DNA from 2 places in the Pseudomonas sp. GW823-FHT05G12 genome. Region 1 is predicted to be linked to the other one. Evidence: riboswitches for the same ligand, from Rfam matches in the RefSeq annotation. Region 1 holds a riboswitch; the other holds the start of a gene.
The links. A riboswitch is a leader RNA that binds a small molecule or an ion and turns the genes downstream of it on or off. The one in region 1 is predicted to bind cobalamin.
Positions count from the first base shown of each region.

Region 2: it holds a riboswitch for cobalamin, as region 1 does, so the genes downstream of both, AC3RCM_RS12335 (CbtB domain-containing protein) here and cobO (cob(I)yrinic acid a,c-diamide adenosyltransferase) in region 1, are expected to answer to the same signal.

Region 1 covers NZ_CM179501.1:4,680,450-4,684,773, forward strand. The annotation lists gene bluB (5,6-dimethylbenzimidazole synthase) at 1-317, opposite strand, end outside; gene AC3RCM_RS21370 (cobyrinic acid a,c-diamide synthase CobB) at 314-1,609, opposite strand; gene cobO (cob(I)yrinic acid a,c-diamide adenosyltransferase) at 1,606-2,217, opposite strand; cobalamin riboswitch at 2,338-2,558, opposite strand; gene AC3RCM_RS21380 (C40 family peptidase) at 2,681-3,214, opposite strand; gene AC3RCM_RS21385 (C40 family peptidase) at 3,355-3,993, opposite strand; gene hda (DnaA regulatory inactivator Hda) at 4,121-4,324, opposite strand, start outside.
Region 2 covers NZ_CM179501.1:2,728,640-2,732,963, reverse strand. The annotation lists gene AC3RCM_RS12350 (alpha/beta fold hydrolase) at 1-228, opposite strand, end outside; gene AC3RCM_RS12345 (LysE family translocator) at 250-879, opposite strand; gene AC3RCM_RS12340 (GNAT family N-acetyltransferase) at 1,003-1,482, shown strand; cobalamin riboswitch at 1,602-1,824, shown strand; gene AC3RCM_RS12335 (CbtB domain-containing protein) at 1,918-2,106, shown strand; gene AC3RCM_RS12330 (CbtA family protein) at 2,116-2,802, shown strand; gene AC3RCM_RS12325 (cobalamin biosynthesis protein) at 2,802-3,188, shown strand; gene cobM (precorrin-4 C(11)-methyltransferase) at 3,223-3,975, shown strand; gene AC3RCM_RS12315 (DUF1272 domain-containing protein) at 4,042-4,284, shown strand.

The DNA.
Region 1 (4,324 bases):
AGCTCGGCACAATCGTTTATGCCCTCCACCTTCAACTTCATGAAGGCATCGGATCGCTCGCCCAACGCTTCGGCCGTGCGTACCCGCTCCGCTTCCACCAAGGCCTGGATGCGCCCGCGCAGGTCACGCTGGGTGATGCGGATAAAGCGCCACGGCTGCATAAGCCCGACACTGGGCGCCTGATGCGCGGCGGCCAGCAAGCGGCCAAGCAGTTCGGGCGCCACCTGGCCACCCGCAAAATGGCGCATGTCGCGGCGCTCGCCGATGACCCGGTAAATGGCGGCGCGCTCGGCGTCGCTGTAGGCGTGATCATTCATGGTCGCAACAGCGCCGCCGCCGCATCCGGGCAGGAAGGGAAATAGAAGTGCACGTAAGAGGCCGTCAGCCGGCCCAGACGATAAACCGCCTCGTTGCCCCGCCCGCCGTTGGGGCTCAGACCCCGGGCGATCGGTTCCAGCGCAGTGCTGGTCAGCGAATGGTGATAGGTGTGACCGTGCAAGGTCCCCTCCGGCAGCTCCACCGCCTGCAGCGCCAGGGCAGCCAGGCGCTTCTGCATGGTCGCCTCACCCGGCAGCAGGCCGAGAAGTTCGGCACGTTCGCCGGCCACATCAGTCAGGGCATCGAGCAGGTACAGCATGCCGCCGCACTCGGCCAGCAATGGCTTGCCCTGCGCGTGGTGGGCGCGGATCGCCTCGCACATCGGTGCGTTGGCGGCCAGCGCATGGTGATGCAGCTCAGGATAACCACCCGGCAGATACAGGCTGTCTACCGCCGGCAGTTCGTGGTCGTGCAGCGGCGAGAAGAACACCAGCTGGGCACCTTGGTTGCGCAACAGGTCGAGGTTAGCGCCATAGATGAAGGCGAACGCCTCGTCCCGCGCCACGCCAATGCGCACACCGGCCAGCGAGGCAACGCTGGCTTGCGGTTCCGGCTCGGCAAAGCTGACTGGCGGCGGCAACGCCGCATCGCAACTGGCGCCCAGCGCTTCGGCGGCAGCGTCGAGGCGGGTGTCCAGGTCATTCAGCTCGCTGGCCTGCACCAGGCCCAGGTGGCGGCTGGGCAGCTCGATGCCGCGCTCGCGGGACAAGCCGCCATACCAGCGCAAGCCCTCGGTCAGGCTGCCTTCGAGCAGTTGCGCATGACGCAGGCTGCCTACCCGATTGGCCAGCACGCCGGCGAACGGCAGATCGGCCTGGTACCGCGCCAGGCCCAGGGCCAGGGCGCCGAAGGTCTGGGCCATGGCTGTGCCGTCGATCACCGCCAGCACCGGCACGCCAAAGTGGCGCGCCAGGTCGGCGCTTGACGGGGTACCGTCGAACAGCCCCATCACCCCTTCGATGAGGATCAGGTCAGCCTCGCCAGCAGCTTCCCACAGCAGACGACGGCTTTCCTCGGCACCGATCATCCACAGATCCAGCTGATACACCGGCGCGCCACTGGCCCGTTCGAGAATCATCGGGTCAAGAAAGTCGGGCCCGCATTTGAACACCCGCACCTTGCGCCCGAGGTTGCGGTGCAGGCGGGCCAGCGCAGCAGTGACGGTAGTCTTGCCCTGGCCAGAGGCCGGCGCCGCGATCAACACGGCGGGGCAGTGCCGCGATCGACTCACAGTTCGACGCCTTTCTGTGCGCGGATACCGGCCTGGAAGGCGTGCTTGAGCATGCCCATTTCGGTCACGGTGTCGGCCAGTTCGATCATCTCGGGCTTCGCAGCGCGGCCAGTGACAATCACATGCTGCATGGGCGGGCGGGCCTGAATGTCGGACAGTACCTGGTCCAGGTCGAGGTAACCATGTTTGAGGGCGATGTTGAGCTCGTCCAGCACCACGAACTGTACACCCGGGTCCTGCAGCAACTGGCGCGACACCGCCCAGGCGGCTTGCGCAGCGGCGATGTCACGCTGGCGGTCCTGGGTTTCCCAGGTAAAGCCCTCGCCCATCACGTGGTAGCGCACCTGTTCGGGGAAGCGACGGAAGAACAGCTCCTCGCCGGTGCTGTTGCGGCCCTTGATGAACTGCACCACACCGCATTGCATGCCGTGGCCCAAGGCGCGCGCGAGCATGCCGAAGGCCGAACTGCTCTTGCCCTTGCCATTGCCGGTCAGCACCAGCAGCAGGCCACATTCGTTAGGGGAATTGGCGATGCGTTCGTCGATGACCGCCTTCTTGCGCTGCATGCGCGCCAGGTGGCGTTCGTCGCGTTCGGTGGAATCGCTCATCAGGGTTCTCCGCTGGCTGGCACCACAGCAATGCGCGGCGACAGGTAATAGGCAGGCAAACGGAGAACGCGCAGAGGCCATGGCTGGGCGCCACGGTGCACCGCGCATCACCCTCCGTGATGCCGTTGGCAGTATCAGGCCGGTCTCCGGGCTTGTGAGTGGGCCTTGGCCCTGGCCTGCGCGCCTTCCCGGATGCTGGCACCCAGTGGCCCTGCGCGGCCTTTTACTCATCCACCGTTGCGGGGGCAGCGCCGGAATCGCGCCATGCTGGCGCCCACCGGCTTCCCAGTTTCACCCTGCCCAGTCGGGGCTGGCAGGGCACCTGAAACACGCCGCGAAGGTTAGAGGGTTGCACCGGGAGCGTCAATCGAAGCGGGTGGTCTGGCGGGTGAGCAAAACACCTTGAATCCAGGCAGCCGGTATCGGCCCCGAGCCCGAGGGGGCCGCTAGACAGGCATGGACATCAAGGGTTCTGTGCCAGATGCCCTTGCGGAATCACCCGCTTGGCCTGCAGGTAGGCCTTGGCCCAGTAGCTGTTTGACAGGTAGTCCAGGCGCACGGTGCCACCGGTGGAAGGTGCATGTACGAAGCGGCCGTCCCCGACATAGATGCCGGCATGGCTGACCTGCGAGCCGCCACTGGTGGCGAAGAACACCAGGTCACCAGACTGCAGCGAACTGACATCCACCGTCGGTGCGCGCATGACAATCATCTCTCGCGTCGAGCGCGGCAGGCTGATGCCAGCAGCATCACGGTACACATACTTGATCAGGCCGCTGCAGTCGAAGCCGGAGTCCGGGGTATTGCCCCCCCAACGATAGGGCGTGCCTACCAGACCAATGGCGCGAATCAGCACGTCATCGGCAATCGGTGAAGGACTGGGCTGGCTATAGGTAACCTGCGGCTGTACCACAGGGGCCGGCGCAGGCGCACGGCTGGAGCATGCAGCCAGCAAGGCTGCCAAGGAGAGAAATGCGAAGCGCGCCATCTTTACCATGGCCAGAACATCCTGTCTGAGACCGCTGCGCTGCAGCCGAAAAGAGTTGAGAGTTTAGATTAGACGCTTTCTGTAAATGCGCACGGCGGCGAGCTTTTTTTCAAAGCATCACCGCCGCGGCAGGGTACATCATTTTGATATCAGTTGCGCGCGATGTTGGTCGGCGCCATGGCCAAGGCGCGCTTGGCTTCAATGAAGGTCTTGCTCCAGTAGCGATCACCGAGGCTGTCGATGCGCACACCGCCACTGCGGCGGCTGCTGGAATGGATGAACTGGTTGTCACCCAGGTAGATGCCGGCATGGCTTACCCGGCCGCGGCCATTGGTGCTGAAGAACAGCAAGTCACCTGGCTTGAGCTTGTTGCGGGCCACTTTCGGCGCATCGACGTTGATCATTTCACGCGTGGAGCGCGGCAGCGTCATGCCCGCCTCTTCGCGGAACAGGTAACCGATGAAGCCACTGCAGTCGAAGCCAGACTTTTCCGAGGTACCACCAAAGCGGTAGCGGGTGCCGATCAACGACATGCCGCGCTCGAGAATGCTGTCAGCCAGAACCGGCAATTGGTAAGGCTTGCCGCCGGAGAAAGACGCCAGGTCATCTTCGGTGGCCAGCTCTTCCGGCTCGCCGAATACCGACGAGGAAGAGGCCTTGGCCTTGATTGCCGATTGTGCAGTGATCGGGGTGTGATCCTGGGGCTGAGATACCGGGCCTTGGGCCGCGCAGCCAAAAAGCAGGGTCACGAGTGCGAGTGGCACGAGGGGTGCGAAGCGCTTCAGCATGGGCACGACCGTGTCTGTAATCCTTTAGAAGGGTGAAACTATGCCCTCTATCATGGCCATTTGCAAATTTTATCGAAAAAGATGTGACTTTTTTGTTTTACCGCTCTGGCCCAAGGTTTTCAGGGGGTTACCAGCCGAGGGTTTCCTTGAGAAACGGAATGGTGAGCTTGCGTTGTGCCTGCAGCGACGCCTGATCGAGGCGCTCGAGCAAGTCGAACAACGCGCTCATGCTCCGCGCGCCACGGGTGAGGATGAAATGGCCGACTTCGTCGGTCAGGTGCAGGCCACGGCGCGAAGCTCGCAGCTGCAAGGCGCGCAGCTTGTCTTCGTC
Region 2 (4,324 bases), 2.0 Mb from region 1:
GTTCCAGCCGCGAAACACCCCACCATGATCACTGTCCCCATGACCCTGAACGTCGCAAAGCCACAGGTCGAAATGCTCGCCCAAGCGCATCAGCAACGGTTGGTAGGCCAGGCAACAGAAGCCGTTGCCATGCAGAAAGTGCAGCAGTGGTTTGCCACTGGCCGGAGTTCGCCAGCCACGCAGGGTGAAACCTTCGGCGCATTCGTGGGACCAGGGAATCAACTGCATCGGCTTACTGTACTCTCGGGGTCAGGAAAACGCTGATTCTACAAATAGCAGCGGGTACAGGGAAATCACCAGCAACAGGGCCATCACGACATTGAACAGCATCAGCCAGCGCGAATTCTGCAACAGGTTGCGCAGGGCGCTGCCGAACATCACCCATACCCCCACGCTGGGCAAGTTGACCAAAGCGAACAAGGCCGCAATGACGATCACGTTGGTTACATAGCCTTGCGCTGGCGTGTAGGTGGTAATCGCCCCTACCGCCATCACCCAAGCCTTGGGGTTGACCCACTGGAACGCCGCCGCACCCCAGAAGCCCAGCGGTTTGCGGGCACTGGACGCGGCCGTGCCGACCGGCCCGGAAGTGGCGATCTTCCAGGCCAGGTACAGCAGATAGGCGGCGCCAGCGTAGCGCAGCACCGTGTACAGGGGTGGCCAGGCCTTGAATACCTCACCCAGCCCCAGGCCGACGGCCAGCACCATCATCATGAAACCAAAACTGATACCCAAGGCATGAGGGACCGAGCGGCGCACGCCGAAGTTCACCCCCGAGGCCAGCAACATGGTGTTGTTGGGGCCCGGGGTGATGGAAGACACAAAGGCAAACAGCACAAAGGCGGTCAGCAGGTCGGCAGAGGCAAGCATGGCGGGCATTCCACTTTCTTTATTGGTGCTGTCACACTAACGGAGCGCCACTCCCAGCAACCGATACAGTTCGATTAAATTACGCAGATACACATCACTGTACCGACAATCCGGATCAAGGAAGCCGTCACCATGAGCCTCACCATTCGCCCTGCCGTTCGTACCGATGCCGAGCAGATCCTCACCTTCATCACCGAACTGGCCGAGTACGAACGCGCGCGCCACGAGGTGGTCGCCACCCTTGCCGACATCGAGCACAGCCTGTTCGACGAAGGCAGCACTGTGCACACCCTGATGTGCGAGCGTGATGGCCGTGCAATTGGCTTTGCCGTGTACTTCTACAGCTACTCGACCTGGCTCGGGCGCAATGGCATCTATCTGGAAGACCTGTACGTAACCCCCGAGCAACGCGGCGATGGCGCCGGCCGGCAGTTGTTGCAGCACATTGCCCGCGAAGCGCTGGCGAACAACTGTGGGCGTCTGGAATGGAGTGTGCTGGACTGGAACGAGCCAGCGATCGGCTTCTACCAGAAACTGGGGGCCGAGGCGCAGGATGAGTGGGTGCGCTACCGCCTGGATGGCGACAAGCTGGCGGCATTCGCCCGCGGGTGATCGCCCGGTTTCTGCACTTCTGCCTGCAGGAAGAAGACTGCAGGCCTGAGCCTGCCGTACCTGCTGTTCAACGGCCTCGCGCGCTGTATGACATTGACGCCAAGCCCGCCCCATGCTCTCCTTATGCCTCGCGTTCAGGTGCCCCTCAGGGGGTGAAACGGGAAACCGGTGCGTCCCAGGCCCTTCAGCAGGGCCGGACAATGCCGGTGCTGCCCCCGCAACGGTAAGCGAGTGAAGCGTCTGTACCACTGTGCCTCGTAGTACGGCATGGGAAGGTGACGCGTTCCAGGAGCCCAGCTCTTCCTCGCAAGCCCGGAGACCGGCCTGGCGTTCATGAACACCCCGCGGTGGGCGGGCGCTGTTGCATTCCCTTGGGCGACCACGTCCGGGGCTGCCGCGCTCGCCCATTGCCCACAAAAAGCAGAGGATCGCGTCATGCCCGTCACCAGCGCCAAACAACACAGCCTTGCTACCCCCGTTACGCTCAGCCAACGTGTAACCATCGCCGTCGGTGCCAGCTTGCTGGGTCTGTGCCTGGTCTACTTTGCCGGGTTCTCGCACATCGAGGCCGTGCACAACGCCGCCCACGACACCCGCCACAGCGCCGCCTTCCCCTGCCACTGAGTACGCCTGATGATCACGCGCATTGCCCGTACTGCGGGATTCAGCGGGCTCCTTGCAGCCCTGTTGCTGACCTTGCTGCAAAGCTTCTGGGTGGCTCCGCTGATTCTGGAGGCGGAAACCTACGAGTCCTCGGCCCCGGCCGCACACCACGAACACGGTGGCGAAGTTGCCGCTCATGAACACAGCGCCGAAGCCTGGTCGCCGGAAGACGGCTGGCAGCGCGTGCTGTCCACCACAGGCGGCAACCTGGTGGTTGCGGTCGGCTTCGCCCTGATCCTCGCCGCCCTGTACAGCCTTCGCGAACCCAAACGCGCCGCCACTGGCGCATTGTGGGGGTTGGCTGGCTTCGCCGTGTTCTGCCTGGCCCCAACCCTGGGCTTGCCACCAGAACTGCCGGGTACGGCGGCCGCCGACCTGGGGCAACGCCAGACCTGGTGGGTCGGTACAGCCAGTGCCACAGCGCTGGGCCTGGCCTTGCTGGTGTTCGCCCGCCACTGGTTGCTGAAGGCGCTGGGCGCCGTGCTGCTGGTCATTCCTCATGTGATCGGTGCACCGCAACCCGAGGTGCACGAAAGCCTGGCCCCTGAAGCATTGGAAACCCAGTTCAAAGTCGCCTCCTGGCTGACCAACGCCGCCTTCTGGCTGGCCTTGGGGCTGCTCAGCGCCTGGCTGTTCCGCCGTTCCAGCCAGGCTTGATGCCTGCCTTCTATGCCGGTTTTGGCTGCCGCCGGGGTTGCCCGGCGGATACCTTGCAACGCTTGCTGTGCCAGGCCCTGGACAAACAGGGCCTGGCATTGGCTGACCTGCGCGGCATCGCAAGCATCAGCCTGAAGGCCGACGAGCCCGGCTTGTTGCAACTGGCAGAGCACCTCGGTTTGCCGTTGGTGCTGTACCATGGCGCGCAACTGCAACCCTATGAACCACTGCTCAGCCACCGCTCCGCCTTTGCCCACAGGCACAGTGGCTGCTGGGGCGTAGCCGAGAGCGCGGCACTGGCCCTGGCCAGCCAGCGGCAGGGTACGGCCAGGCTGCTGCTGACGCGCCAGGTACTGGGCCCGGCGACGCTCGCCCTGGCCTGCTGAGCGTTTCGCCCCCTCTTTCTTGCCAGGACTTTGCATGACCATCTACTTTATCGGTGCCGGCCCCGGCGACCCGGAGCTGATCACGGTCAAGGGCCAACGGCTGATTCGTCAGTGCCCGGTGATCATTTATGCCGGTTCACTGGTACCCGCCGCCGTGCTCGAAGGCCACCAGGCCGAAACCGTGATCAACAGCGCCGAACTGCACCTGGAACAGATCATCGCTGCCATGCGCAGCGCACACGAAAAAGGTCAGGATGTGGCCCGGGTGCACAGCGGCGACCCCAGCCTGTACGGCGCCATCGGTGAGCAGATTCGCCACCTGCAGGCGCTGGGCATCGATTACCAGATCATCCCCGGCGTTACCGCCACGGCAGCGAGCGCCGCCCTGCTCGGCTGCGAGCTGACCTTGCCTCAAGTGGCGCAGACGGTGATCCTTACTCGCTACGGCGACAGCTCGCCCATGCCGCCGGGTGAACAGTTGGGCGACCTGGCGCGCCATGGCAGCACCCTGGCAATTCATCTGGGGGTCAAGCACCTGTCACGCATTGTCGATGAGTTGATGCCGCACTACGGCGCGAACTGCCCGGTTGCGGTGGTGCATCGGGCCACCTGGCCAGACCAGGATTGGGTGCGCGGCAACCTCGGCGATATCGTCGAACGCGTAGCGGCCAAGGATTTCCGGCGCACGGCGCTGATCCTGGTAGGCCACGTCCTGGGGGATACACCGTTCGCCGAATCGGCCTTGTACCGTGCCGGGCATGCCCACCTGTACCGCCCTGGCGACTGAACATTGCCAGCCTTGCCTCGGGCGTAGCAGACTCCGGGTTCCCGCCTGCGAACAGGAGTCATGCCCATGCTGGAACTACGCCCCAACTGCGAGTGCTGTGATGCCGACCTGCCGGGTGACAGCCCCGACGTTATGATCTGCTCCTTCGAATGCACGTTCTGCCGTGCCTGTGCCGAAACTCGCTTCCAAGGCCGCTGCCCGAATTGTACCGGGCAGTTGGTAGCCCGCCCGACGCGGGTCGGTCAGGCATTGGCCAACAACCCTGCCTCCACGCTGCGGATACACAAACCGCACGCCGCCTGCGTCTGAACAACTGCAAAGCACCGGCATCACCGCTGTTTCAGGGTGA